DNA from 3 places in the Kribbella sp. NPDC043289 genome. Region 3 is predicted to be linked to each of the others. Evidence: riboswitches for the same ligand, from Rfam matches in the RefSeq annotation. Region 3 holds a riboswitch; each other region holds the start of a gene.

Region 1 (9,475 bases), on a different contig from region 3:
ACGTGAGTGTGACCGGTGAGGTCGTGACGAGCCGTCGCGGCGAGCTGTCGATCGCGACCACGTCGTGGACGATGGCGGCGAAGTGCCTGCACCCGTTGCCGGACAAGCGGAAGGGCTTCACCGACCCCGAGGCCCGGGTCCGGCAGCGGCACATCGACCTCGTGACGAACCCGGACTCGCTGCGGATGATGCAGCAGCGCAGCGCCGCCGTCCGGGCACTGCGCAACGGGTTCGACACCCGCGGGTTCATCGAGGTGGAGACGCCGATGCTGCAGGCGGTGCACGGTGGCGCGAACGCGCGGCCGTTCCTCACGCACATCAACGCCTACGACACCGACCTGTTCCTGCGGATCGCGCCGGAGCTGTTCCTGAAGCGGCTCAGCGTCGGCGGCATGGGCAAGATCTACGAACTGAACCGGAACTTCCGCAACGAGGGCGCCGACGCGACCCACAACCCGGAGTTCACCTCGGTCGAGGCCTACCAGCCGTACGCCGACTACCACGTGATGCGCGAACTCACCCGCGAACTGCTGATCGAGGCCGCCACCGCAGTACACGGCAAGCCGGTGGTACGCCGCGACGGCGAGGAGATCGACATCTCGGGCGAGTGGCCGGTGATCACGGTCCACGACGCGGTCGGCCGGGCCGCCGGTACGGCGATCGACCCGGACACGCCCGTCGAACGGCTCCGCGAACTCTGCGCGGAGCACGGCGTCCACACGACCTTCGAGATGTCCCCCGGTGAGCTGGTGCTGGAGCTGTACGACGAGCTCGTCGAGCCGAACACCACGCTGCCGACGTTCTACACCGACTTCCCGCTCGAGACGTCGCCGCTGACCCGCACGCACCGCTCCGAACCACGGCTCGCCGAACGCTGGGACCTGGTCGCCTTCGGTGCCGAGATCGGGACGGCGTACTCCGAGCTGGTCGACCCGGTCGAGCAGCGCCGGCGGCTCACCGAGCAGTCGCTGAAGGCCGCGGCCGGCGACCCCGAGGCGATGTCGCTCGACGAGGACTTCCTGTCCGCCCTCGAGTACGCGATGCCGCCGACCGGCGGTCTGGGGGTCGGCGTGGACCGGGTGATGATGATGCTCACCGGACAGAACATCCGCAGCACGCTGGCGTTCCCGTTCGTGAGGCCTGCCCCGCGGGACTGACCCGCCGCGATGACATACCCTTGGCAGCTCACGGGTTGGGGAACCCAGGGGGTGGGGATGAAGTGCTGGGTTGTGCTGTGCGCGGGGATAGGGCTGCTGGCGGGGTGCGGTACGAAGCCGGACCAGCCGTCGATCCCGTCTGCCTCGGCGTCCAGTAGTGCGGTGCCGGCGCCGGCACAGTCGGTCTCGGCGGCGGCGCCCTTGGGCCTGGGCGCGTACCAGGCCGAGCTGACGCGGATCGATCAGGTGTTGTCGGACCCGGCGCGGAAACTGACCCGTGTACGGACGGCCGAGGGGCTGGCCGAGGCGATGAGCACGCTGGCCGAGTCGCTCAACACGATCGACGTCCGGTTGGCCGCGCTCTCGGTGACGTCGCGCCTGAGCGCCGTACACGAGCTGCTGAAGGAGCGGGTCGGGGTGGCGGCGCTGCGGCTGACGAGCACCGAGGCGAGGTCCGAGGAGGACGCGCGGTGTGGTGGCGTCGCGTTCACCTCGCAGAAGGTACAGCGTCAGCTGCGGACCGATCTCGACGCGGCGCTCGGCCAACTGGAACGCCTCAAGCTGACCTTCGGTGCGACGTTGCCCGACCCAGGTCCCGCGCCCGCGCCGGTCCGCCCGGACAGCGGTGACGTACTGCTCCGCCGGGGTTCCAACGGGATGGGCCAGCTCAAGATCACCAACGGTACGGCGAAGGACGTCGCGGTCTCGATCGTCGGCGACGGTCAACCGCCGGGACAACCCCAGGTGATGGTCTACGTCCGGGCGAAGCAGAGCACGACCGTGAACCGGATCGGCGGCGCGTACCACCTCTACTACAAGAGCGGCGCGGACTGGGACCTGGACCACCAGAAGTTCCAGTCGGACTGCTCGTTCACCAAGTTCGACCAGACGTTCGGCCGCAACCAGGGCTGGAAGGTCAACCTGCAGCCGATGACCGGCGGCAACGCCGACACGACCGAGGTCGAGGCCTACTAGAGCCCGAGCTTGTCGAGCAGCGAGCCCAGGAGCCCACCCAGGCCGTGAGGCTTGTCAGGGTCGTCCGGCGGTGTCGTCGGGGTGCTCGGCGTGGTGGTGGTCGGCGGCGGCTCGGTGGGCGTGGCCGTCGTGGTCGGCCGTCCGCTGGGGGTGACGGTCGGGGTTGCCGGCGGCGGCACGACAGGCCGGTCGGTGGGCGGGCGATCGGTCACCACCGGGATCGTCGGCCCGGTGGTCTCGACGATCTGCGGCGTCGGCGTACCCGTCGGGTACGGCGTCCCGGTCGGGTACGGCGTCATCGGGCGATCGACCGGCTCTCCGGGCTTCGTTGCGGTCGGCAACGTCGTGGGCAGCGTGGTCACACCCGGCGTCGGGGCGGGAGTGGTGGCCGGTGCTGTCGTGGTCCTGCGGATGCCGATCGGGAGGTTCTGGGTCGGCTGACCGGGCTGTGGACCGGCGATCGGCACCGTCGGCTTCGGGCCACCACCGGGCAGGCCGACGAAGACCAGCACCAGGTAGCCGAGCAGCAGAACGCCGGCGCCGGTGGCGGCCTGGCGGAGCCGCCGCGCGTGCTGCCAGGGCGGGCGGCGGGAAGCCGTGGCAGACATCGGTCTCACAAGTCCGGAAGGGTATCGGCTCGTGGACCGATTGAAACAGCCCCTGGAAGAAATTCCCCGCCGAAGTGAAATCATTAGTCAGGTGAATACAGCATTACGCGAGGGTAGGAATGCACTGCGTTAGCTGATTGCTCAGGACAACGCCTGCAGCCCGATCACCGACAACAGCCGGAGCTTCTCCGCGGCCTCGGTGTTCGGCGCCGCCGTGTACACCACGATCCGTAGATCGCTGCCCGGCACAGCGAGAACGTCGCAATCGATGCCGAAGTCACCGATCTCGGGATGCCGGACGGTCTTCCGTTCGGACCGGTGGAAACCGACGACCGGGCGGTCCCACAGTCCCGCGAACCCGTCGTCACCGGCCCGCAGTTCGTCGATCAGCGCCTTCAGGTCCGGGTCGTGCGGATAGCGGGCGAGCGCCGCACGCAAATCCGTTACCATTGCGTTCCGGAATTCTCGTCGCTGTTCCGGAGTTTGGACAATTCGGTCGCCCGGTGCCGCGAAATGCCGATAGATGATGTTCCGTTCGCGCCCGTGCCACGGCGACGGGTCGCCGATCACCGCCGCGAACAGCGGGTTCCAGGTGATGATCGTCCAGGCCGCGTCACACACGCACAGCGGCGCGCCCTCGAGCTGGTCCACGATGCGCTGCACCCCCGGTGGGATGTACGCCGAGATCCGGCCGGGCGTCGGCTCGACCTCGCCCGCGAGCACGAACAGATGGTTGCGCTCGGCATCGGACAGCCGGAGCGCCCGGGCCAGCGCGGTCAGCACCTGCACGGACGGCGAGTCCGACCGGCCCTGCTCGAGCCGGACGATGTAGTCCACCGACAGCCCGGCCAGCTGCGCCAGTTCCTCGCGCCGGAGCCCCGGAGCGCGCCGCTTCCCGCCGGCCGGCAGGCCGACCTGCTCCGGCGTCACCCGATCGCGCCAGGCGTGCAGCGTTCTCCCGAGCTCACCCATACCTGCCAGTATTCCGCGTCCGCCGTGTCCCAGCCTGGTACTGCCATTCCCTAGGACATCGTGGGTACTACCTGGTCGACCACCGCGGCGAGAGGGTGAACCCATGACCACGACACTCATCACCGGGGCCAACCGAGGCCTCGGCTACGAAACGGCCCGCCAGTTGGTCGAGGCCGGACACACCGTGTACATCGGCGCCCGGGACCCGCAGCGCGGCAAGCAGGCGGCGAGCGATCTGGGCGCGCACTACCTGCCGCTCGACGTCACCAGCGACGAATCGGTCGACGCGGCCGCGGAACAGCTCGACGCGCTCGACGTACTGATCAACAACGCCGGCATTCCGGGGCCGCGCAAGGAGGCGCGCGACCTGACCGCCGCGGACCTCCACCAGGTGTTCGACCTGAACGTGTACGGACCGGTTCGGATGCTCCGCCGGTTCCTGCCGTTGCTCGAGCGCAGCGCCAACCCGGTGGTCGTCAACGTGTCGAGCGGGCTGGGTTCGATCGCCACGGCGGTGGACCCGGCGGCGCACACCGGCGCCGTACCGGTGTGGGTCCCGGCTCCGGCGTACGGCGCGTCGAAGGCGGCGCTGAACATGCTGACGGTCCAGTACGCGAAGCAGCTGCCGAACCTGCGGATCAACACCGTCGACCCCGGGTACACCGCGACCGACTTCAACGGACGCAGCGGTTACCAGACCGTCGAGGAAGGCGCCGAGATCATCGTGCGGCTGGCGACGATCGACCAGGACGGCCCGACCGCGGAGTACCTGAGCATCCACGGCACCGTTCCGTGGTGATCAACACTCGATGACGTTGACGGCGAGGCCGCCGCGCGAGGTCTCCTTGTACTTGATCTTCATGTCGGCGCCGGTCTCGCGCATCGTCTTGATCACCTTGTCCAGGGTGACCACATGGACGCCATCGCCGTGCATCGCCATCCGGGCCGCGTTGATCGCCTTCACCGACGCCATCGCGTTCCGCTCGATGCACGGGATCTGGACCAGGCCGCCGACCGGGTCGCAGGTCAGGCCGAGGTTGTGCTCCATCGCGATCTCGGCGGCGTTCTCGACCTGCTGCGGCGTCCCACCGAGCACCTCGCAGAGGCCGGCCGCCGCCATCGAGCAGGCCGAGCCGACCTCGCCCTGACAGCCGACCTCGGCGCCGGAGATCGACGCGTTCTCCTTGTACAGCACGCCGATCGCGCCGGCGGCCAGCAGGAACCGGACCGCTCCGTCGTCGGTCGACCCCGGCACGAACCGCCGGTAATAGTGCAGGACGGCGGGAATGATGCCGGCGGCACCGTTCGTCGGGGCGGTGACGATGCGGCCGCCGGACGCGTTCTGCTCGTTGACCGCCAGCGCGAACAGGTTCACCCAGTCCATCACCTTCAACGGATCGACGGACCAGGGGTCGGCATTCAGCCGGCGGTGCAGGGAGTGTGCGCGGCGCGGCACCTTCAGCCCGCCGGGCAGGATGCCCTCGGTCTCGCAGCCCTCACGGACACAGTCCTGCATGACCTGCCAGATGTGCAGCAGGCCGTCGCGGATCTCGTCCTCGGTGCGCCAGGCGAGCTCGTTCGCGAGCATCACCTCGCTGATCGTCAGCTGCGACTCCCGGCACCGGTCGAGCAACTCCGCGCCGGTGGTGAACGGGTACTTCAGCGGGGTGGTGTCCGGGACGATCCGGTCCCCGGCCGCGGCGGTCTCGTCGACCACGAAGCCACCACCGACCGAGTAGTAGGTGCGCTCCCGCAGTACGGCGCCGGTGGTGTCCCGGGCGACGAACATCATCCCGTTCGGGTGGTACGGCAGGGCCTTGCGGCGGTGCATCACCAGGTCGGTGTTCTCGTCGAACGCGATCTCGTGGGTCCCGGCCAGCAGGATCCGGCCGCGCTCGTGAATGGTCTCGACGCGGGCGTCGACCGAATGCGTGACGACGGTCTCCGGGTCGGCACCCTCGAGACCGAGCAGGACGGCCTTGTTGCTGCCGTGGCCGTGCCCGGTGGCGCCGAGCGAGCCGAACAGCTGCGCCTCGACGGTCGTCGTCGCGGCCAGCAGACCGTCGGCGGCGAGGCCGAGCGCGAACGTGCGGGCCGCTCGCATCGGTCCCACGGTGTGGGAACTCGACGGGCCGATCCCGATACTGAACAGGTCGAAGACGCTGATCGCCATTGTGTGGAGGTCCCTTCCGGTCGTCGTTGACCGAGTGGTGTCCTCCCCGCTCTGTCAGGCTGATGCCCTCCAGAGGTGCCTCGCCCGTACGGTGAAGGTGCCTGAGAGATTCTTGGGGAGAGTTGCTCCTACGGCGCCCGGATCAGGTCCGGGTCTCTCCCGCACGGGTTCATGCGGCTGTTGAGTTAGCTTCCGCTGTGGACGGTACGGCGGTCTCACGCCCGGCGTCAATCCGGCCCGTGCGCACTGCCCAGAGTTCGAAGAACCAGGTGAACAGCGGCGGAACACTGGCGGCAAGCGCGGCCAGCGTGACCGGCCAGGACCAGCGCAATGGGCCGCGGACCGCGAGCACGGTGATCACGTAGGCGACGAAGATGCCGCCGTGGATCGGGCCGAAGATCTTGACCCCGATCTCGTTGTCGGACAGCACGTACTTGAACAGCATCCCGATCAGCAGTCCGGTCCACGAGAGCGCCTCGGCGATCGCCACGACCCGGAACCACTGCGCATGTTTGGTACTCATCAATGCCCGACCCTAACAAGCCCCCCAAGCCGGGTTCGGGGTCCTGCGGGGCTGCTCCCCGATGCCGCAAGCAAGCGATTGCCGAAGGATCGTCGGCATGGTTCTCATCCAACGCGCCGTCATCGGCGCTGCACTCTTCGGCGTCGCGGCCGCCGGACTGCCAACACTGACAACACTGCCCGCAACCGCCGCACCACCGAGCACGGTGCAGTGGTCCGACTGCAAACCCGAGGGTAAGGACGATCCCGCCGCAGTGCAGGGCTCGCAGTGCGCGACGCTCCAGTTGCCGGTCGACTGGCGAAACCCCGGCGGTCCGACGTTCGACTTCGCGATCGCCCGCCGTACGGCGAAGACGCCCGGCGAGCGCGTCGGCGTCCTGGTGTTCGGGCCGGGTGGTCCCGGCGACTCCGGCGTCGACCGGATCAAGACCGGGATCAGCCGGTTCAGCACCGACCTGCAGGACCGCTTCGACATCGTCAGCTTCGACCCGCGCGGCGTGGCCCGCAGCAACCCGGTGAAGTGCTCGGCGGACCTCGTCGCGAAGCAACCCTCACCGATCATCAAGAGCGCGGCCGAGTTCAGTACGACGCTCACGTACAACCGCCAGCTCGCCACGGACTGTCGTGAACACACCGGCCCGGTCTACGACCACCTGGACACCTGGCAGACGGTCCGCGACGTGGACGCGGTCCGCCGGGCGCTCGGCGAGTCCACGATCTCGTTCCACGGCAGCTCGTACGGCACGTTGCTCGGAGGGCAGTACGCCGAGACGTACCCGGACCGCGTGCGCGCGATGGTGCTGGAGAGCACGATCGACCACGCCACGGCCACGACCCGAGGATTCATCGACGACCAGGCCGCCGCGGCGCAGGACTCGTTCGACGAGTTCGTGAAGTGGTGCGACGCGACAACGAGCTGTGCACTGCACGGTCGCGACGTCCGCGCGCTGTGGGCCGACCTGCTCGCCAAGTCGGCTGATCCGTTCAAGCTCAGCTACTCCGTGTTCAAGTTGCTGTACGCGCCGCAGTGGTCCGCGCTCGCCGACACGCTCGCCGCCGGTGCGCCCGCGAAGACAGCCGCCGCGACCGGGCTCACGTCGTACCCGCTGGCGGTGTTCTGTCAGGACTGGAACCTGCCGGTGCGCGACTATCGCGAGTACGCCGCCCACCTGCAGCGGGTCGCGCGGAACAACCCGGACATGCGCTACCCGGGTCCGCTGATGGCCGTGTCGATCTGTCTCGGCGCACCGCCCGCGAACAACCCGCAGCACAACCTGAAGGTCCGTGGCCTCAAGACGCCGGTGCTGGTCGCCAACGCGATCCACGACCCGGCGACCGGCTACCCCTGGGCCCAGAGCGTCACGCGCCAACTCGGCCGGTACGGCGTTCTGCTGACCTACGAGGGCTGGGGACACGGCAGCTACTCGAAGAGTCCGTGCATGCAGGGCACGATCGACGACTACCTGATCTCCCGGGAGGTACCGACGCGCGGCAGCACCTGTGCCGCCGTACCGCCGGCGGGGTGACGAGCCGGCGTCAGACCGGAACGCCGATCACGTCGAGGACGCGGTCCAGGTGGTCGCCGCGGACCAGTCGGCCCGCGAGCAGCCGGAGCTTGGCGCAGGCAGTCTCCAGCGCCTGCGCCTGGGTCCGGCAGTTGTCGACGTACCAGAACGGATCGTCCGGTTGCGGATCGTCGGCGTCGTCGATGTCGGCGTACCAGTGCCGGTCTCCGCAGTGCACCACTCGGACTCGAAGATTCATGCTGACTGCTCCCCGTACCCGGGGTTCCTGAGTACCCCGTGGTCCCCAGTCGGGGCCGACTCGGCCGGGCGCGTGGTCCGCGGCCCCCCACATGCCACGCGCCGGGCCGAGTGCGACCCTCCCCCGCCTGTTACATCGTCGAGGCGGCGGCGATTGTTACTGGTGGTGACCAGTAATTTTCGGTAGTTGAGTGGTCACTTACCGAGCTGTGTCCGGGTCCACTGCTCCAGGCCGTCGGTGGTGATCGGCAGGTCCTCGGTGAGGATCTCCAGACGGTCGGAGTGCACGACGACGTTGTCCTCGATCCGGATGCCGATCCCGCGCAGCTCCGGCGGGACGGTCTCGTCGTTCGGGTGGAAGTACAGGCCCGGCTCGACCGCGAGAGCCATCCCGGCCTCGATGGTGCCGGCGAAGTACGCCTCCGGCCGGGACGCGTCGCAGTCGTGGACGTCGAGGCCGATGTAGTGACCGGTCCCGCAGACGATGTACCGGCGGTGCTGCTGCCCGTCCGGGCCGAGCAACTCGTCCATCGAGACGTCCAGCACGCCCCAGTCCCGCAGCCCTTCGGCCAGCACCCGCAGCGCTTCGTACTGGAAGGCGCGGTACGGCGCTCCGACCTTGACCGCCTCGAGTGAGGCCAACTGCGCCTTGTGCACCAGGTCGTGCACCTGGCGCTGCGCCGCGGTGTACTCACCGGTCGCCGGGAAGGTCCGGGTCACGTCGGCGGTGTAGAGCGTGCGGGTCTCGACGCCGGCGTCCAGCAGGATCACGTCGCCCTCGTTCACCGCGCCGTCGTTGCGGACCCAGTGCAGCACCGGCGCGTGCTTGCCAGCGGCAACGATCGACGCGTAGCCGACGCCGTTGCCGGCGGTCCGCGCACGCCGGTCGAAGGTGCCCTGCAGCCAGCGCTCGCCGCCACCGCGGATCGCCTCCGGAAGCTCGCGGGCGACGTCCTCGAACGCGAGCACGCTGGCCGCGACCGCCTCGCGCAGCTGGTCGAGCTCCCAGTCGTCCTTGATCCGACGCAGCTCGGCGAGCGTCTGCCGCAGCGCGTTGCCGTCCGAGGGCGCCGTCCGGACCAAGGCGTCGAGCATCGGCTCGACACCCGGCACCGACAGCATGAACGGGACCGCGCCACGCACCGCCGCAGGCAGTTCCTCGATCGGGCGGCAGGCGATCTGCAACGCGTCCGACCAGTCCTTCAGCCCGGGCACCGGGCCGATCCACAGCTCACCGTCACGCGCGTTCGCGAAGAAGTCCGCCTCGTCCGGCCCGGCGGTCTCCCGCAGGTACAGCGTCGCGTC
Region 2 (9,475 bases), on a different contig from region 3:
ACCAACGACTGGAAGCGGCCGGGGGCGTCGACGATCGCCCAGCGGGTGCTGGCCGGCGCGCACCCGGGCGCGATCATCCTGATGCACGACGGTGGGGGAAACCGAGCACAGACGGTGGCGGCGCTGGACCAGGCGCTGACGAGTCTGGCCGCGCGCGGGTACGGGTTCGCGACGCTTTCCTGCTGACGGAAACGCCTGCTGACGGAAACGCCTGCTGATCCGGAAACGCCGGTCCGGAAAGATTCCGGATCGGGGTTGGTCAGGAATCGAGAAGCACGGGGGCGCCCGGCTTCCTAGGTTTAAGGCATGACAAATCTTCAGAGTGTGGTTCTGGAAGTTAGTGACGTTGCCGCGGCTGAGCGGTTCCTGAGCGAGGCGTTCGGGCTCGACGGACAGGTGACCGTGCGTGCGGCCAGCGCGGAAACACAGGGTTTCCGCGGTTTCACGCTGTCGCTGACGGTTGGGCAGCCGAGCACCGTGACCAGCCTGTTCGAGTCCGCGGTCGCGGCCGGCGCGACGGTGGTGAAGCCGGTGACCAAGTCGATCTGGGGGTACGGCGGAACGCTGCAGGCACCCGACGGGACGATCTGGAAGATCGCCACGTCGGCGAAGAAGGACACCGGTCCCGCGACGCGTGCGATCGATTCCGTCGTCCTGCTGCTCGGGTGTGACGACGTGGCCGCGAGCAAGAAGTTCTACCAGGAGCAGGGGCTCGAGGTGTCGAAGAGCTTCGGGCGCAAGTACGTCGAGTTCGCGGCGGCCGGCGAGGTGAAGCTCGGACTGTACGCGCGGAAGGCGCTGGCCAAGGACGCCGGCGTACCGATGGAGGGCAGCGGTTCGCACCGGATCGTGCTCCGTGCGGACGGCGGCCAGTTCGTCGACCCGGACGGATTCGCCTGGGAGGCCGGTGCCATCATCGGTTGATGGAGGCATTGCGGATCGAGGAGTTGGCAGCGGCTCATCTTGAGTCGGCGGCGTCCAGTGACAGTGGGCGGAGCGCGACGACCGTTTACGGGCGGTCGGGTGCGCGGTTGCGGCAGACGCTGATCGCGCTGGACGCGGGGCGCACGCTGGGTGAACATCAGAGTCCCGGGGACGCGTCGTTGCTGTGTCTTCGGGGAGAAGCCGTGCTCCGGGCGGGTGATGCGGAGGTCGAGTTGCGGGCAGGCGATCTGGTCGCCGTACCGCCGCAGCGACACGACGTCCACGCCCGGACCGCGGCGGTGCTGCTGCTGTCGGTTGCCCTGCACTGAGGTCGCAGTGCAGTGAGGCGCGGCGATCGCGCGTGCGGCTCTCGTATAGTGAGTGCTTGTGGGTGTGAGCCGGCGGGTCACGTTGGACGAGGTTGCCGCTCGGGCAGGGGTTTCGCGGTCCGCGGCGTCGCGGGTGATCAACAACGCGCCGCATGTCAGCCAGGCCAAGCGGGACGCCGTGCAGCGGGCGATCGCGGCGCTCGGATACGTGCCGGACGCAACGGCCCGGGAACTCGCGCGGCGGAACGGTGCCGCGCCCTCCGGAACCGAACTGGGATCGGTCGTGCTCGCGGTTTCCGCCGAGGATCCGCAGGTCTTCGCGGATCCGTTCGTGGCGGAGGTCGTGGTCGGGATCGCCTCGGCGCTGGAGGAGACCGACCTCGAGCTGGTGCTGAGGACGGCGACCTCGGTCCCCGGTCAGGAACGGTTGCGGAAACTGTTGCGGAACGGAAAGGCCGCCGGCGTGATGCTGATGTCGATGCACGGCGACGACCCGCTCGCGCGACTCGCCGAAGAGGCCGAGGTGCCGGTCGTGTTCGGCGGCCGGCCGGTGACCTTCGAACCTCGGTACTACGTGGACGCGGACAACCGCGGCGGGGCGAGGCTTGCCGTCGAGCACCTGGTGGCTGTCGGCCGGACTCGGATCGCGACGATCACCGGCCGGATGGACGAGGCCGCCGGAACCGCGCGGTACAAGGGATTTCAGGAAACTCTCGCGGTTTCCGGGCTGGAGGCGCACCGGGTGGCGCACGCCGACTTCTCCGAGGACGGTGGCCGGAAAGCGATGGCGGAACTGCTTTCCGCACACCCGGATCTGGACGCCGTGTTCGTCGCTTCGGATCAAATGGCGATCGGTGCGTTGCGAGCGCTGGCCGACGCCGGCCGATCGGTACCGGCCGATGTCGCGGTGGTCGGCTTCAACGACATCGCCACCGCCCGGCACACGAGCCCGCCGCTGACGACCGTCAGTCAGCCGATCCAGGCGCTGGGCCGGGAGATGGCCCGCATGTTGCGGGCGCTGCTCGAGGGCAAGGACCCTTCACCCCTCATCCTCCCGACCCGCCTCGTTGTCCGGGACTCCGCCAGCTCCCGCTGAGCAGGCTCAGTTTCCGTTGATCAGGTGCGTGGCCAGGTCGGGGCTGAAGGTGCCGGCCGGGATGCCCGCGCCGATGCCGCAGTCGCCGTCGGAATCGCCCGGAACCTTGAGCCAGAGCAGCATTTCCGCGCCGCCGCCGTTCTGCGCTGGAACGCCGAGTTTCCGGCCCGGCGGGTTGCACCAGTCGTTTCCGGTTCCGTTTCCGTTCCGGCTGGTGTCGACGACGAACGGCTTCGCCGCGGACAGGTGGCTCTTCACCGCGTTGCCATAGGTCACCGACTCGGCGGTGGTGTAGTAGTTCGAGACGTTCAGCGCGAAACCGTGGGCGTTCGCCAGCCCGGCACCCTGGAGGCGCTGCGCCATCACGTCGGCGGCGACCCAGCCGGAGTTGCCACCGTCAAGGTACGCCCACGCGTTCGGCGCGAGCGCCTTGAACTGCTGGACGGCGTACCCGAGCATTCCGTTGCGTTCCGCGATCTGGTCGCTGTTCATGCAGTTGAAGTCGCCCAGCGAGTCCGGCTCGATGACGACCACCGCCGGACGGTTCCCGATCCCGCGCGCGAACTCCTGGATCCAGGTCCGGTACGCCGCCCGGTGACCCGGCACCACCGCCGGAATGGCCACCGCAGGCGTCCCGGCCCGGGATGTTGTACGCGACCAGCACCGGGAGTTTGTCGGCTGTGTCGGCGGCCCCCACGAAGCCGCCGACCGCCGCCCCGATCGCGCCGCTCCAGTTGCCGAACCAGCGCGCCATCGGCTTGCTCGCGATCGAGTTCTTGATCGCGGTCGCCCGGCCGTCGCCGCCGTTGTTCCGCACCCAGGTCGCCGGGTTCGAGTTCGGGTCGACGTAAAAGCCGCTCGTCAGCTGCACCGGGTTGCCGGCCGTCGCGGTGGCTGCGCCGGCTGGGGTTGTGCCGGCCGGGGTCGAGGCGTCGGCGGTGCGGATCACGGGTGCCACCACGGCACCGATCAGCCCGGCGGCCAGCAGGCCGCGCACGATCCATCTCATCTCTGCAGCTCCTGTCTCGAGCAAACGGGGCGGACGCTCCGGGAGCGCTCTCAGAAATCACTCACCGTATCGACAACATGCCCGATAGTGTCCGATCCAGGCGTTGCCGTCAACCGCTTGCAGAGAAAGCAAAATCGAGCATTTCTCGCTTTGCCGGATATGACCGGGAGCGCTTCCAGTCAGCTCCCGGCGTACAGCGGGAACTTCGAGGCCAGCACCGCGACGCGATCCCGCAGTACGGCGCGACTCTCGGTGTCCCGCGGGCGCAGCAGGGCGGTCGCGATGATGTCTGCGACCTCGCGGAACTCCGGGTCCCCGAAGCCTCGCGCCGCCAGCGCCGGCGTACCGATGCGCAGGCCCGACGACACCATGGGCGGCCGCGGATCGAACGGTACGGCGTTCCGGTTCACCGTGACGCCGATGGAGTGCAGGAGATCCTCGGCCTGCTGTCCGTCGAGCTCGGACCGCCGCAGGTCGACCAGGACCAGGTGCACCTGCGTGCCACCGGTCAGGACCGAGATCCCGGCTGCCTGGACGTCGTCCGCGAGCAGCCGTCCGGCGATCGCCCGCGCGCCGTCGAGCGTTCGGCGCTGCCGCTCGGCGAACTCGTCCGTCGCGGCCAGTTTGAAGGCGACCGCCTTCGCCGCGACAACGTGTTCCAGTGGACCGCCCTGCTGGCCCGGAAAGACCGCGGAATTGAGTTTCTTGGCGAGGTCCGCGCGGTTCGTGAGGATCACTCCGCCGCGCGGACCACCCAGGGTCTTGTGCGTAGTCGTGGTGACGACATCCGCATGCGGTACCGGGCTCGGGTGCAGCCCGGCCGCGACCAGGCCGGCGAAGTGGGCCATGTCCACCATCAGGTACGCGCCCACCAGGTCGGCGATCCGCCGGAAACCGGCGAAATCCAGGTGCAACGGGTACGCCGACCAGCCGGCCACGATCAGCTTCGGCCGGTGCTCGACGGCGAGCCGTTCGACCTCGTCCATGTCGACCCGGAAATCGGTGTCGCGGACGTGGTAGGAAACGACGTCGTACAGCTTTCCGCTGAAGTTCAGCCGCATTCCGTGCGTGAGGTGGCCGCCGTGGGCGAGGTCGAGGCCGAGGATGGTGTCCCCGGGCTCGAGCAGCGCGGCCATGGCCGCGGCGTTCGCCTGGGCGCCCGAGTGCGGCTGGACGTTGGCGAAACCGGCGCCGAACAGACCCTTCACGCGATCGATCGCGAGCTGCTCGATGACGTCGACGTGCTCGCAACCGCCGTAGTACCGGCGGCCGGGGTAGCCCTCGGCGTACTTGTTGGTGAGGACCGACCCCTGCGCCTGCATCACGGCGATCGGCGCGAAGTTCTCGCTGGCGATGAGTTCGAGGGTGTCGCGCTGGCGGCCGAGCTCGGCCTGGATCGCGGCGTGTACCTCGGGATCGGCGTCCGCGAGGTGCTGGTCCAGCAGGCTCATGTCAGGCACCGCCCGTCAGCGCTTCGTAGGCGGTCGCGTCGAGGAGGTCCGGCGTCCCCGAGACCTTCAGGCGGAAGAGCCAGCCGGCCTGGAACGGGTCGGTGTTCAGGACGGACGGGTCGGCGATCACCTCGTGGTTGATCTCGACGACCTCGCCGTCGGCCGGGGCGTTCAGATCGCTCACCGACTTCGTGGACTCGATCTCGCCGCAGGGCGCGCCGGCCCGGACAGTGGCGCCGACGATCGGCAGGTCGACGTACACGACGTCGCCGAGCGCGTCGGCGGCGAACGCGGTGATGCCGACGGTCGCGGTGTCGCCGTCGAGCGTCAGCCATTCGTGGTCGGCGGTGTACTTCAGGTCGGTCGGGACAGGCATGGTGGCTCCTGGGGTCAGCGGCGGTAGAACGGCAGGGTGACGACCTCGACCGGCTCGTGCCGGCCGCGGATGTCGACGAGCAACGGGGTTCCGGGCTGCTCCAGACCGGGGCGGACGTAGGCCATCGCGATCGGGCGGCGCAGGGTCGGCGACGGCGCGCCGCTGGTGATCGTGCCGACGGGTTCACCGCTTGGATCGAGTACGGCGTACCCGGCTCGTGGTGAGCGGCGCGAGTCGGACACCAGGCCGACCAGGATCTGCGTGGAGCCGTCGTCGCGGCGCTGGGCGAGTGCGTCCCGGCCGACGAAACCGTTTTCTTTGCCGAAGGCGACGATCCGGCCGAGTCCGGCCTCGAACGGCGTGGTCGCGGTGCTCAGCTCCTGGCCGTACAGCGGCATCCCCGCTTCGAGCCGGAGCGTGTCCCGGCACGCGAGTCCGGCCGGTCGCGGCCCGCTGGGTACGGCGCTGATCGTGGTCCAGACCCGCTGCGCGTCCGTCGGGCGGCAGTAGATCTCGAAGCCGTCCTCGCCGGTGTACCCGGTGCGGGCGAGCAACACGTTGCGCCCGGCAACGGTGCCGGCGGTGATGGCGTAGTACTTCAGTTGCTGGACCGGGAGTTCCGTGAGCGTTCCGACAACGTTTTCCGAATCCGGACCCTGGACCGCGAGCAGCGCCCAGTCGTCGGACGTGTTCCGTAACTGGCAGTCGTACGACTTGGTGCGTTCCTGGAGCGCCGCGTGGACAGCCGGGACGTTGCCGGCGTTCGCGACGACCAGGAAGTGTTCGTCGGCGAGGCGGTAGACGACGAGGTCGTCGACGATGCCGCCGGACTCGGTGCAGAGCATCGAGTAGCGGGCGCGGCCGACGGCGATCTTCGAAGGGTGCCCGACGAGCGCGTAGTCGAGCGCATGGCCGGCCTGTGGACCGGTCAGTTCGAGCTCGCCCATGTGGCTGAGGTCGAACAAGCCGGACGTGGTGCGGACGGCGTGGTGCTCGGCGACGTCGGAGGTGTAGCGGACCGGCATGGACCAGCCCGCGAAGTCGGTGAAACTCGCGCCGAGCTCTTGGTGCACGGCGTACAGCGGCGTGTGTCGGGACACGATGAGGAGGCTCCCTGGCTTCCGGCGCCACGCAGTGGCACCACCGGTTGGGTGACCTCCCCGCTCTGTCATCGGTACCTGAGAGCTTCACCGCAGAGTGTGCGGCTTGCACCGTGGGTGCAGGACACGACGGTCCTGACTTTCCAGAGGTTGCCTCATCCGGAGCGGTGACTGGGCCTGAGAGTTTCTGGGGAGAGTTGCTCCTCCGGCGCCCCTGCCTTGGTCGGGCAGGGAACTCTTCCGCCCCGGTTCGAACGGCACGATGTGCAATTGTGCGACCGACCGTATGCCGGACCGCCACCCGAGGTCAAACGATCGCGAAACCCGTTCCGGAACGCGCCGGAAACGCTCGAGGAGGGTGTTTCCTGCGCGACACGCGTGGCGTTGACCCGGTGTTCTGAAACGTGTCAATCTTGGGTTCCGAAGCAGCGCCGTTGATGTCGCCACCACAGCGGTATCACGCATTGAAACGTGAGGATCGTCGGATGACGCGGATCGCTTTCCTGCACACCGGGGCCGTGGTGATCCCGACGTTCGCGACGCTGGCCGCGGAGCACCTGCCGGGCGTCGAGGTGCAGAACCTGCTCGACGACAAGATCGTCGCCGACCTCGGACGCGGTGCCGCGGCGGAGCAGGTCGCCCAGCGGCTGGCCGACCTCGGTGACGCGGCCGTCGCGGCCGGCGCGGAGGCCGTGCTCTTCACCTGCTCGTCGATCTCGCAGTACGCCGCTCCGCTCGCCGACCGCATCGGCGTACCGGTGTACCGCGTCGACGAGGCGATGGCGGACGAGGCGGTGCGTGCCGGAAAGCGTGTGACGGTGATCGCGACGCTGCCGACCACCGTCCAGCCGACGGCCGCGCTGCTGCGTGAGCGTGCGCAGCTCCTGGATCAGGACGTCGAGATCACTGAAGTTGTTGTGCCCGGCGCGTTCGAGGCTGCCGTTGCTGGAGATCGTGCCCGTCACGATGCGCTGGTTGCTGCTGCCATCCAGGCGGCCGATGGCGACGTGGTGGTGCTGGCGCAGGCATCCATGGCATCGGCGGCCGAAGGGCTGGACCTCTCCGTCCCGGTCCTCACCAGCCCCGACCGAGGGGTACGCCGGCTCGCGGAAACACTTGCGCACTGACCGGAAACGGTCCCGCGCTAGGAGAACGACGCTGTTAGCGGCGGCGGCTGACGAGGCGTTCGAGGGCTCCGTAGGCGCCTAGGCCGAGGAGGCCGACGGCCAGCAGGAAGAGCACCACCGCGACGGTGATGTTCGTCGGGCGCACCAGAAGGCCGGCGACGAACAGGATCAGCCCGGTGACGGCGAAGGACACGGCCAGGCGGCGGCTCATCGGCTCGAACATCACGAGGGCGATGGTAGCGGGCCGCCCGGTCACCTCTTGACGACCACGCGGACCCTGCGGCATGGTTTACAGCGCTGTATTACAGCGCTGTAAAACCCGAGCAGAGAGTAGGTCGATGCGTCCCGACATCGTCATCGTGATGACCGATCAGCAGCGCGTGGGGCTGACCCGGCGGAGTGGGTATCCGGTGGACACCATGCCCTTCGTCGACGGGCTGGCGGACCGCGGAACGGATTTCCGGAACGCGTACACGGCCGCCCCGGCGTGCGTTCCGGCGCGGACGAGTCTGCTCACCGGACGGTTTCCGAGCGCCCACCAGGTCCGCCAGAACAGCAACGCGCAGTACGCCGCCTTCCAGCAGGACCTGCTCGACGTACTGCGGGGCGCGGACTACCAGCTGCACTTCGCCGGAAAGCCGCACATGCACCGCGGTGACGGGGACTTCGACACCTACGCCGGCCCCTATTTCCACACCCAGGGCCCCGAGCGCAGCGCGGACGAGAAAGCGTTCGACGAGTGGCTCGCGCAGCTCGATCACGGTGTTTCCGACGAGCCGACGCCGTACGACGTGACCTGCCAGCTCCCGTACCGGATCACGTCCGACGCGCTGAAGGCGATCGACGACGCCGACCCGGATCAGCCCGGTCTGTTCTGGGTCTCGTATCCCGAGCCGCACAACCCGTACCAGGTCCCGCAGCCGTACTTCGACCTCGTCGCACCGGAAGACGTTCCGCAACGATCGACCGGTCCCGAAGCGGCCGAGCAAAAAGGCGGAACGTACGCCTGGTTGCGGAAACTCCAGGAGGAAAAACGGCCGGGGTACGACGACAACTGGCGCCGCTACACCGCCAACTATCTCGGGATGTTGCGGCTCCTCGACGACCAGATTCGCCGCCTGCACGACGGTCTCGCGCAGCGGCAACGACCGCGCCTGACGATCGTGCTGGCCGACCACGGTGACTACGTCGGCGAGTACGGCCTGCAACGCAAGGGCGCCGGCCTGTCCGAGTTCCTGATGCGGATCCCGTTCGTCCTCGCCGGCGACGGCGTCGCCGTGCAGCAGCGCGACGAACCGGTCTCGATCGTCGACGTACTCCCGACCGTCTGTGAAGCCGTCGGCGCACCCATCCCCGATGGCGTCCAGGGCCGCAGCCTGCTCCCGCTCGCCCAGGGGGAACCAGCACCCGAGGAGGAGTTCGCCAGCGTCATCGCCGAGCAAGGTTTCGGCGGTCGCGCGTACGACGTGACGGCGCGGCCACCGCTGCACTTCGCGTACGAGGGCCGGACGTTCGACGAACTCAACACGGTCACCCAGTCCGGCGCCGCGCGGATGCTGCGGAGCGGCCGCTGGAAGCTCATCGTGCACGCGGATCTCGCCGGCGAGCTGTACGACCTGGAGAACGACCCGGTCGAGCTCGACAACCTCTTCGACGACGAGCGTCACCTGGCCGTCCGGGCCCGGCTGCTGCACCAGCTCACCCGCTGGCAGGCCCGGCTCACCGACGACCTCCCGAACGGCAACTACGTCCCGCTCCGCCTGGCCCACAACTGGCGCTGGACGGCCACCCAAGGAGAACCCCGATGACCCCCACCTTCAGCCGCCGCACCCTGCTCGGGCTCGGCGCCGCCGCCACCGCCGCGACGATGATCCCCGGCTGCTCCTCCGGAAAGTCCGGTCCGATGCGAGTTTCCTGGTACGGCCCGGACCCGGTGACCAAGGCCATCAACACGGCCCTCGCCGCGTGGAAGTCGAACGGCGGCGCGGAGTACACCGCGGAAAGTGCCCCGTTCGACGACTACTGGGACAAGCTCGCCACGCAGACGTCCGGAAACAACGCCC
Region 3 (9,475 bases):
ATCTCGGCGCGATCGACCGCGGCCTGCGTCCGGCCGCCGCGGGTCCACCGGTCGCGCCGAGCTCGTCGCCGCAGCCTCCCGGTCAGCCGGTCGCGGACGACTTCGGTGCCGCGGGCACCGAGCTGCGGATGACCCGCGACGAGCTGCGGACCGCCGCGGGCGTGTCCGCCGAGCTGCTCGCCGAGTTGGAGAGCCACGGCCTGGTGGTGGCCAGCGGCAACCACTACGCCGGCGACGCCATCGTGATCGCCCAGGTCGCCGCCGAGCTCGCGGCGTACGGTCTCGAACCACGGCACCTGCGCGCGTTCCGTACGGCGGCCGATCGGGAGGTCGGCCTGATCGAGCAGGTCACCGGGCCCCGGCGGACCGAGCAGACCGCCGAGCTGGCGGCGCTCACCGTCCGTCTCCATACGGCGCTGGTCCGCTCCCGCCTGCCGCGCTGATCCACCCCGGGACCCTGACCGTGACGCCGACCGTGGCGCACCCCGTGGGACTGCTGGTGCATTGACTGCGGAGTAGGCTGAAGGTGTGCGCGAAGTCGACGTGGTCGGAGTCCGGGTGGAGATGCCCTCGAGTCAGCCGATCGTGCTGTTGCGAGAGGTCGGAGGTGAGCGGTACCTGCCGATCTGGATCGGTGCCGCCGAGGCGAGCGCGATCGCGTTCGCGCAGCAGGGCATGGAGCCGCCACGGCCGCTGACCCACGACCTGTTCGCCGAGACCATCCGGGTGCTCGGCCACACCCTCAGCCAGGTCCGGATCGTGAACCTGACCGACGGCGTGTTCGAGGCGATCCTGGTCTTCGACGACAAGACCGAGATCTCCGCGCGGCCGTCGGACTCGATCGCGCTGGCGCTGCGGACCGGGACACCGGTGTTCTGCACCGAGGAGATCCTCGCCGAGGCCGGTATTCCGGTGCCGGAGAGCGAGACGTCCGGTACCGACGAGGTGGAGGAGGAAGAGGAGGTCGAGCGGTTCCGGGAGTTCCTGGACCAGGTGACCCCGGAGGACTTCGACAAGAGTTGATCCGGGTCCGGAGTCAACTGCGACCCGCCGATGTGCTCGTTCTGATACAAGAGCGACTAGGTAACGATTCGTGCTGCAGTCGCGACACGCTCCCGGCTCGACGCGGTTGTCGTTGACCCGGTTCAGGCCGCGGCTTACCGTGAAGGAGTCGTGGAGTGTTGTCACTCCACGCAGATGGCTCGTTCTAATCGGTATCAGGGAGGCTCAGGCGTGACACGCACCGGCGACACAGATCTGACGGCGCAGTCGGCGTCCGACGCGCACGCCGAGGCCGTGGCGGAGGCCACTGCCACTGCCGGCGTTCAGGGTCTGCTGTTCGACGACGACCTGCGGCCGATGCCGGAGGACGTCGGGTTCCGGGGGCCGACGGCCTGCGCTGCGGCCGGGATCACGTACCGGCAGCTCGACTACTGGGCCCGCACCGGCCTGGTGTCCCCGTCCGTGCGCCCCGCGACCGGCTCCGGTACGCAACGGCTGTACGGGTTCCGGGACGTGCTGTTGCTGAAGGTGATCAAGCGGCTGCTGGACGCCGGGATCTCGCTGCAGCAGATCCGGACCGCGATCGCCCACCTGAGCAAGCGCGGCTTCGACGACCTGACCCAGATCACGCTGATGAGCGACGGCGCGTCGGTGTACATGTGTACCTCGCCCGACGAGGTGATCGATCTGCTGGCCGGCGGCCAGGGCGTGTTCGGTATCGCCCTCGGTGGCGTCTGGCGTGAGGTCGAGGGTTCGCTGTCCGAGCTGCCCACCGAGCGTGCCGACGGTCACGACGAGTCGGACGAGGACGGCCACGCGGGCGATGAGCTCGCCGCCCGCCGCCGCGCCCGCATGACCGGCTGACCCGGCCCTTTTCCGCCCTTCCTGTGCGCCCACTCACCGCCAACTCGCTGCGCGGTGTGTGGGCGACCTTGTTGTTACCGCTGACCGCGGACGACTCGATCGACTTCGCCCGCCTGGAGTCGCAAGCTCGGACTCTGGGCGCGACTGCTGTCGACGGGCTCTACGCGCACGGGACGGCGGGGGAGTTCCAGACCCTCACCGAGGACGAGTTCGACCAGGTCAGCACGATCCTGGCCGCGGCCGGCAAGCCGTTCCAGATCGGCGCCAGTCACCCGTCGGCGCAGCTCCAGCTTGCGCGCGTCCGGCGGGCGGCGACGCTGGAGCCGGGCGCGATCCAGATCATCGTCCCGGACTGGCTCCCGCTGAACCCGCGCGAGGTCCTCGACTTCCTGCACCGGACCGCTGACGCTGCCGCCGGTGTCCCGCTCGTGCTCTACAACCCGCCGCACGCGAAGACGCAGGTCGGTCCACGCCAGCTCGCCGACCTGGCCGCGGCGGTGCCGAGTCTCATCGGCCTGAAGACCGCCGGCGGTGACAAGGCGTGGTTCGACGAGGCAACGAAGTCCGGTCTGGCGATCTTCGTGCCCGGGCACTTCCTCGCGAGTATGTCGTCACTCGGTGCGCACGGTAGCTACTCCAACGTCGCGGCCCTCTCACCGAACGGTGCCGTGAAGTACGCGACAGACCTGGACGTCGAGCGTCGGATCGGCGAGTTCTTCGCGAAGCACGTCGTACCGCTGCAGAAGGCGGGGCTGGCCAACCCGGCGCTGGACAAGTTCCTGGCCGCGGTGGGGGACTGGGCCGACGTCGGTACCCGGGTGCGGTGGCCGATGGAATCGGCGACACCGGAGCAGGTCGCGGCCGCGCGGCCGGACGCCCGTCGACTGCTGCCCGAACTGTTCGACAATTCCTGGTAGCCTCGGGACAGCCGTACACAACACTCGGGAGAGACCCGTGTTCGGGCGCCGAAGGGGCAATTCCTCCCCGGAACCTCTCAGGCCCATGGACCGAGTGTCACAGGCGACTCTGAAGCGTACTGCCTGCACAGCAGGGTGTGACAGAGGGGGAGGCGACCGGAAGCACTGTCAGCAACGGAGCCTCTAGATGAACAACTCACCCCACCTCTCGGCGACTTTCGCCGACCGTCACATCGGTCCGCGCCCGGACGAGATCACGCGGATGGTCCAGCTTCTCGGGTACGACGACGTGGACGCGCTCGTCGACGCCGCGGTCCCCGCCTCGATCCGATCCGCCGAAGCGCTGCGACTGCCCGAACCGGCCTCCGAGGTCGACGCGCTCACCGAACTCCGCCAGCTCGCGGCCCGCAACAACGTCGCCACCTCGATGATCGGCCAGGGGTACTACGGCACCTTCACGCCGTCGGTGATCGTCCGCCGCCTGGTCGAGAACCCGGCCTGGTACACCGCGTACACGCCGTACCAGCCGGAGATCTCCCAGGGCCGGCTCGAGGCGCTGCTGAACTTCCAGACCGTGGTCTCCGACCTGACCGGTCTGCCGACCGCGAACGCGTCGCTGCTCGACGAGGGCACCGCCGCCGCCGAGGCGATGACGCTGGCGCACCGGTCGAACAAGAAGAGCAAGTCCGACCGTTTCCTGGTCGACGCGGACTGCTTCGCGCAGACCATCGCCGTCGTCCAGACCCGGGCCGAGGCGCTCGGCATCGAGGTCGTCGTCGCCGACACCACCGACGGTCTGCCCGAGGGTGACTTCTTCGGTCTCCTCGTGCAGTACCCGGGGTCCGACGGCGCGGTCCGCGACCTGAAGCCGCTGATCGAGGCGGCGCACGGGCGCGACACGTTGGTGGCCGTGGCCTCCGACCTGCTCGCGCTGACGTTGCTCGAGGCACCGGGTGAGGCCGGCGCCGACATCGTCATCGGTTCCTCCCAGCGCTTCGGCGTACCGCTGTTCTACGGTGGTCCGCACGCCGGCTTCATGTCGGTGCGGTCCGGTCTCGAGCGGTCGTTGCCCGGTCGCCTGGTCGGCGTCTCGGTCGACTCCGACGGCGCCCCGGCGTACCGGCTGGCGCTGCAGACCCGCGAGCAGCACATCCGCCGCGAGAAGGCGACGTCCAACATCTGTACGGCGCAGGTCCTGCTCGCCGTGGTCGCGTCGATGTACGCCGTCTACCACGGTCCGGAAGGTCTGCGCGCGATCGCCGAGCGCGTGCACTCGTACGCCGGCAAGCTCGCCGCCTCGCTGCGCGCGAGCGGTATCGAGGTCGTTCACGACGACTTCTTCGACACCGTGCTCGCCCGGGTCCCGGGGCAGGCCGCCGACGTCGTCGACGCCGCCCGCCAGAACGGGATCTGGCTGCGACTCGTGGACGCGGACCACGTCGGCATCTCCTGCGACGAGAAGACCGACGTCGCCACGCTGACCCGGGTCTGCCAGTCCTTCGGCGGCCAGTACGACGACACGCTCGGCGCCCCCGCGATCGCGGTCGCGCGGACGTCGGAGTACCTGACGCACCCGGTGTTCAACACGCACCAGTCCGAGACCTCGATGCTGCGGTACCTGCGCAAGCTGTCCGACATGGACTACGCGCTCGACCGCGGCATGATCCCGCTCGGGTCCTGCACGATGAAGCTCAACGCGACCACCGAGATGGAGCCGGTCACCTGGCCGGAGTTCGCGGACCTGCACCCGTTCGCGCCGGTCGAGGACGCGGCCGGGTACGTCAAGCTGATCAACCAGCTGGAGCGCTGGCTGGCCGAGGTGACCGGCTACGCGAAGGTCTCGATCCAGCCGAACGCCGGCTCCCAGGGTGAGCTCGCCGGGCTGCTCGCGATCCGCGGCTACCACCACGCGCAGGGCTCGGCGGACCGCAACGTCTGCCTGATCCCGGCGTCGGCGCACGGCACCAACGCGGCGTCCGCGGTGATGGCCGGCATGAAGGTGGTCGTTGTCAAGGGCAACGACGACGGCACGATCGACCTGGACGACCTGCGCGCGAAGGCGTCCGAGCACGCCGCCAAGCTCGCGGCGATCATGATCACCTACCCGTCCACGCACGGTGTGTACGAGGAGAGCGTCCGCGAGGTCTGCCGGATCGTCCACGACAACGGCGGCCAGGTGTACGTCGACGGCGCGAACCTGAACGCCCTGCTCGGGCTCGCGAAGCCGGGTGAGTTCGGCGGCGACGTCAGCCACCTGAACCTGCACAAGACGTTCTGCATCCCGCACGGCGGTGGCGGTCCGGGTGTCGGTCCCGTCGCGGTCGCGGCGCACCTGGCGCCGTACCTGCCGAACCACCCGCTGCTCGACCAGGCCGGTCCGGAGTCCGGTGTCGGTCCGATCAGCGCGGCGCCGTTCGGGTCGGCCGGTGTGCTGGCGATCTCCTGGGCGTACATCCGGATGATGGGTGCCGAGGGGCTGACCGCCGCGACGAAGGCCGCCGTCCTGACGGCGAACTACGTGGCGAAGCGGCTCGAGGGCGCGTTCCCGGTGCTGTACACGGGCGAGAACGGGCTGGTCGCGCACGAGTGCATCCTCGATCTGCGGCCGATGACGAAGGAGACCGGGATCTCGGTCGACGACGTCGCCAAGCGGCTGGTCGACTACGGCTTCCACGCGCCGACGATGTCGTTCCCGGTCGCGGGCACGCTGATGGTCGAGCCGACCGAGTCCGAGGACCTCGGCGAACTCGACCGCTTCTGCGACGCGATGATCGCGATCCGGCACGAGATCGACCGGGTCGCCGCAGGCGAGTGGCCGGCCGCCGACAACCCGCTGGTGAACGCGCCGCACACCGCCGAGTCGGTCATCAACGACAAGTGGGAGCACGCCTACACCCGCGAGGAAGCCGCCTTCCCGCGCTCGGTCGACCGCGCCTCGAAGTACTGGCCCCCGGTCCGCCGCATCGACGGCGCCTTCGGCGACCGCAACCTCATCTGCTCCTGCCCCGCCCCAGAGGCCTTCGAGTAGCCCGAGGTTGGATGGAAGTCCTCAGAGGTATCTGAGGACTTCCATCGCGTGTTGACGGACAGGTCGCGCCAACTCTGTGAGGTCGCCGCCGTCGGCGAAACGGAGCAGTCGTGTGGCTGCGGCGAGCGTCGCGATGCGTCCGGAGGGCGAGTCGAGGAATTCTGACAGAACTCGGCTGACCGTCCGGGACAGCTCTGGGTACGCCAGACTCGTGCAGACGAGGGTGGCGGCGTCGTACCCGGCAGGCGCTCTGCCCCAGGTTTCCCAGTCCAGGATGGCCAGTGCCGGCGCGGTGAGGTTGCCCCAGTGGAGATCGCAGTGTGCGGTTGTCCAGGAGACGGACGCGATGTCGACCTCGATACCGAAGAACGCTCTGATGCCGTCGTTCACGTGCTCCGCGTCGACGCCGCGCGACGGTACGGGGTGCGTTGCCAGGGCGCGCAGGGCTTGGTTCAGGTCCGACAGCCACTGATCGGACGGATCGACCTGACCGTCGGGAGTCATGCCGGCGCAGATGGCCGCGTCGGCGACAAAGGTGCTGACCTCCCCGCGCATCCTGCGACCGTTGTCCTGCCACTCCCGCCACCGCTTGACCGTAGGCTTCGGTACGCCCTGGATCGCGTTGGCGGCAACGTTCTGGTCGAGGTATTCGCCATCGCCCCACTCGGGGTCGGCGTAAACGACCCGAAGCCAGGCGTCCTCGCCCGCATCGATCACGCGGCAACCAACCGAGTGCAAACGCCCGGTGTGCAACGGTCGCCCGACCCGCTCGACACCGAACTCCCGCGCGGCCCACTCCAGATGCCCCTCCATCCAATCACGCCGCCGCCGACCGTCGTCGCTCACCGCTCACCCTCTCTCGGCTGGCTGCTCCTCGGGGACAGCATCGCCTACGATGGCGCGAGTTGGCTCGAGGACCCAGTGACCGGAGGTTTCAGTGGCGGCCGTACGACCTGACACTTCCAGTGCTCTGTTTGCTGGGGTTGCGGCTGCGCAGAGTGACGGGCGGTTGCCGTCGGTCAGTGCTGGGGTGGTTCGGGACGGGGCCTTGGTGTGGACCGGGGTGCGGGGGCGGTTCGCGACGGCGGACGGCGGTGCGCCTGGGGCGGATGTGCAGTATCGGATCGGGTCGATCACTAAGACGTTGACGGCGATTCTGGTCCTGCAGTGCCGGGACGACGGGTTGCTGTCGTTGAACGATGCTGTGGGCAAGCATTTGCCGGGGGTCGCGTTCGGGGACCGGACGGTTCGGCAGTTGCTGGCGCACAGTGGCGGGATGAACGCGGAGCCGGTCGGTCCGTGGTGGGAGCGGAACCCCGGCGTCACGTTCGACGAGCTGACCGCGGCGATGGACGATGCGCAGGCGGTCGGTCCGGCGGATCGCCGGCACCACTACTCGAACCTCGGGTACGGCCTGCTCGGCGAGATCGTCGCCCGGCTGCGGGGCGCGTCGTGGCTCGAGCTGGCGCAGGCCCGGATTCTTGATCCGCTCGGCATGACCCGGACGACGTACTTTCCCTCGAGCCCGGCGGCCGAGGGTTTCTCCGTGGACCCGTTCAGCGGGCAGTTGGTGCCGGAGCCGGCGTACGACTCGGGGGCGATGGCGCCGGCCGGGCAGCTGTGGAGCACGATCGAGGATCTGGCGCGGTACGCGATGTTCTGGATCGATCCGGTGCACGAGGTGCTCAGCCGGGACTCGGTCGAGGAGATGACCACGCCGGTCGCCGCCGATCCGCGGGAGAGACTCACCGCGTCGTACGGCCTGGGGTTGCGGTTGATCGCGGATGATCCGCACCTGCTGATCGGTCACACCGGCTCGATGCCTGGGTTCCTCGCGGGGCTGTTCGTCGATCGGGTACGGCGGGTCGGCGCGGTCACCCTGGGCAACGCGACGTACGGCCGGGTCGCGTCGCTGGCGCCTGATCTGGTGCGCATCCTGATGAGCCACGAGCCGCCGATCGCGCAGGAGTGGGTCCCGGAGCCGCCGCTGGCGCAGGGTGCTGAGCTGCTCGGTCACTGGTACTGGGGCAACACGCCGCTCACGATCTCCGCGACGGCCGGCATTCTGCAGCTCTCCGGTGGTCTCAGCACCCGGCTCGCACCGCTCGAACCCGACCTGTATGTGGGCCGCGACGGCTACCTGGCCGGCGAGAAGGTCCGGGTCGTCCGCGACGGCGACACGATCTCGCACCTCGACGCAGCGACATTTGTCCTGACCAGAACGCCGTACGGCGGCTAGGCTGTAGCGCACTGCATGGAGTAGATCAGGGGTAGATCACCCGGCTGCTTACCGGGAGGGCGCAGGTTCGAGTCCTGCCTCCATGTCTGATGGAGCTGTCTCACATCCAGAGGACGGGGGTTCCGGATGCCGGACGAGCCGATGGTGACCGCTTCGGCCGAGTACGCGGTCGGCCGCCTGCAGCACGCGCTCGAGCGCGCCCTGGTCGCGGACGATCTCGCCGTACGCCGGCGCGCCGCGGCCCGGGTCGATGCCTGGCGCAACGTTCTCGACGGGATGGCGTCGGGACGGCTGACGGTCGGCTCGCGGACGCCGGTCGCGGACACCCCCGCGTGGGTCACGCTTGAGGTGGCGCACGGCGGGTTCGCGACCGGCCGGTACCTCGCCGAGGTCCCGGTGGATCCGGACGAGCTCGCCCGGGTGCCGGCCGACGCGCCGGGGGAGACGGATCGCGAGCGGGTCAACCTCTGGTACCTCGGCGACGAAGGGCTCGCGGAGCTCGGGCAGGCGCTCCGGACCGGGCGGTACCGCGTGGATGTCCCGGAGGAGTCGGCGCTGCTCGTCGTCGCGTGGTTGCTGGAGAACCGGCACGACGCCGCGGCACTGGACCTCGTGGCCGAGCTTCGTCCGCTGCTGCACCGGCTGCGGTTCACGCCGACGTTCACCCCGTCGTCCTTGCCGTCCGGAGCGGTCGTCCGACTGCAATCGGTGGGTGAGGTCGGGGACATGTTGCGGCGGGCAACGGTCCGACCGCAGATCGCCGCTCAGCTGGAGACGCTGCGCGTCTGGAACCCGCTGTACGACCGGCTGGTCGCGCTGTGGTGCGACACGGTCGACGGCGACCTCCCAGAGTTGGTCAGCTCGGAGCAGGTCGTGGGTGGCTGGCCGTGCCGGGTCTGGCCCGACGACTGGGTCGAGCGGCGGCGCCAGTGGCTGGACGACTACGAGGCGGCGGCCACCGTCCATCGGACCTCCCAGCGGCACGCGAAGAGCAACTTCGCCCGCCTGCACGCAGTCCTGGAACAGTGCCCGGTCGACAGTTCGGCGCTGAGTGGACGCGACGTGGGCTGGATCCGGCGTGCGCTCGCCAACACGGTCAGCGCCCACGGAGCGCCAGGATCCGAGCCGCGGGCGGCCTTGCGTATGACACAACGCTCGGTGGCCGCGCGTCCGACGTACGCGACGTTGGCGCACGTGCTGGGCGCTCGGCTGGACCGCTTCCCGCGGGACGGTGGTCTGCCGTCGCTCGACCCGATCGACGGTGCGGTCGACGGTCAGGAGGCGCCTGCTGCCGCCGGAGCCGCGATCCCGCCGCACCTGCTGGCGAAGGCCGCGCGGGCCGTCGAGGCTCCGATCGGCGAGCTGGTGGATCGTGGGGTGATCAGCTCGGGGGAGGTGCTCGCCCGCGTGCTGCCCCAGATCACG

Evidence for each region. A riboswitch is a leader RNA that binds a small molecule or an ion and turns the genes downstream of it on or off. The one in region 3 is predicted to bind glycine.
Region 1: linked by a shared signal. The riboswitch ahead of AC0662_RS32745 (L-serine ammonia-lyase) and the one ahead of gcvP (aminomethyl-transferring glycine dehydrogenase) in region 3 are both predicted to bind glycine.
Region 2: linked by a shared signal. The riboswitch ahead of gcvT (glycine cleavage system aminomethyltransferase GcvT) and the one ahead of gcvP (aminomethyl-transferring glycine dehydrogenase) in region 3 are both predicted to bind glycine.

The regions. Positions count from the first base shown of each region.
Region 1 covers NZ_JBWKCB010000006.1:417,795-427,269, forward strand. Annotated here, with positions in the region: gene lysX (bifunctional lysylphosphatidylglycerol synthetase/lysine--tRNA ligase LysX) at 1-1,157, shown strand, start outside; gene AC0662_RS32725 (hypothetical protein) at 1,215-2,132, shown strand; gene AC0662_RS32730 (hypothetical protein) at 2,129-2,740, opposite strand; gene AC0662_RS32735 (helix-turn-helix transcriptional regulator) at 2,882-3,712, opposite strand; gene AC0662_RS32740 (SDR family NAD(P)-dependent oxidoreductase) at 3,816-4,511, shown strand; gene AC0662_RS32745 (L-serine ammonia-lyase) at 4,512-5,885, opposite strand; glycine riboswitch at 5,965-6,057, opposite strand; gene AC0662_RS32750 (DUF3817 domain-containing protein) at 6,055-6,408, opposite strand; gene AC0662_RS32755 (alpha/beta fold hydrolase) at 6,506-7,933, shown strand; gene AC0662_RS32760 (hypothetical protein) at 7,944-8,171, opposite strand; gene AC0662_RS32765 (aminopeptidase P family protein) at 8,366-9,475, opposite strand, start outside.
Region 2 covers NZ_JBWKCB010000002.1:349,800-359,274, forward strand. Annotated here, with positions in the region: gene AC0662_RS13500 (polysaccharide deacetylase family protein) at 1-186, shown strand, start outside; gene AC0662_RS13505 (VOC family protein) at 307-924, shown strand; gene AC0662_RS13510 (cupin domain-containing protein) at 924-1,253, shown strand; gene AC0662_RS13515 (LacI family DNA-binding transcriptional regulator) at 1,312-2,349, shown strand; gene AC0662_RS13520 (glycoside hydrolase family 6 protein) at 2,356-2,973, opposite strand; partial or broken gene AC0662_RS13525 (hypothetical protein) at 3,005-3,358, opposite strand; gene glyA (serine hydroxymethyltransferase) at 3,538-4,809, opposite strand; gene gcvH (glycine cleavage system protein GcvH) at 4,811-5,185, opposite strand; gene gcvT (glycine cleavage system aminomethyltransferase GcvT) at 5,200-6,288, opposite strand; glycine riboswitch at 6,341-6,440, opposite strand; glycine riboswitch at 6,441-6,538, opposite strand; gene AC0662_RS13545 (aspartate/glutamate racemase family protein) at 6,771-7,412, shown strand; gene AC0662_RS13550 (hypothetical protein) at 7,447-7,638, opposite strand; gene AC0662_RS13555 (sulfatase-like hydrolase/transferase) at 7,751-9,220, shown strand; gene AC0662_RS13560 (extracellular solute-binding protein) at 9,217-9,475, shown strand, end outside.
Region 3 covers NZ_JBWKCB010000001.1:2,212,788-2,222,262, reverse strand. Annotated here, with positions in the region: gene ftsR (transcriptional regulator FtsR) at 1-443, shown strand, start outside; gene AC0662_RS10535 (bifunctional nuclease family protein) at 529-1,023, shown strand; gene AC0662_RS10530 (MerR family transcriptional regulator) at 1,198-1,866, shown strand; gene AC0662_RS10525 (dihydrodipicolinate synthase family protein) at 1,890-2,783, shown strand; glycine riboswitch at 2,799-2,886, shown strand; gene gcvP (aminomethyl-transferring glycine dehydrogenase) at 2,971-5,811, shown strand; gene AC0662_RS10515 (hypothetical protein) at 5,833-6,657, opposite strand; gene AC0662_RS10510 (serine hydrolase domain-containing protein) at 6,749-8,050, shown strand; tRNA gene AC0662_RS10505 (tRNA-Ser) at 8,065-8,136, shown strand; gene AC0662_RS10500 (hypothetical protein) at 8,177-9,475, shown strand, end outside.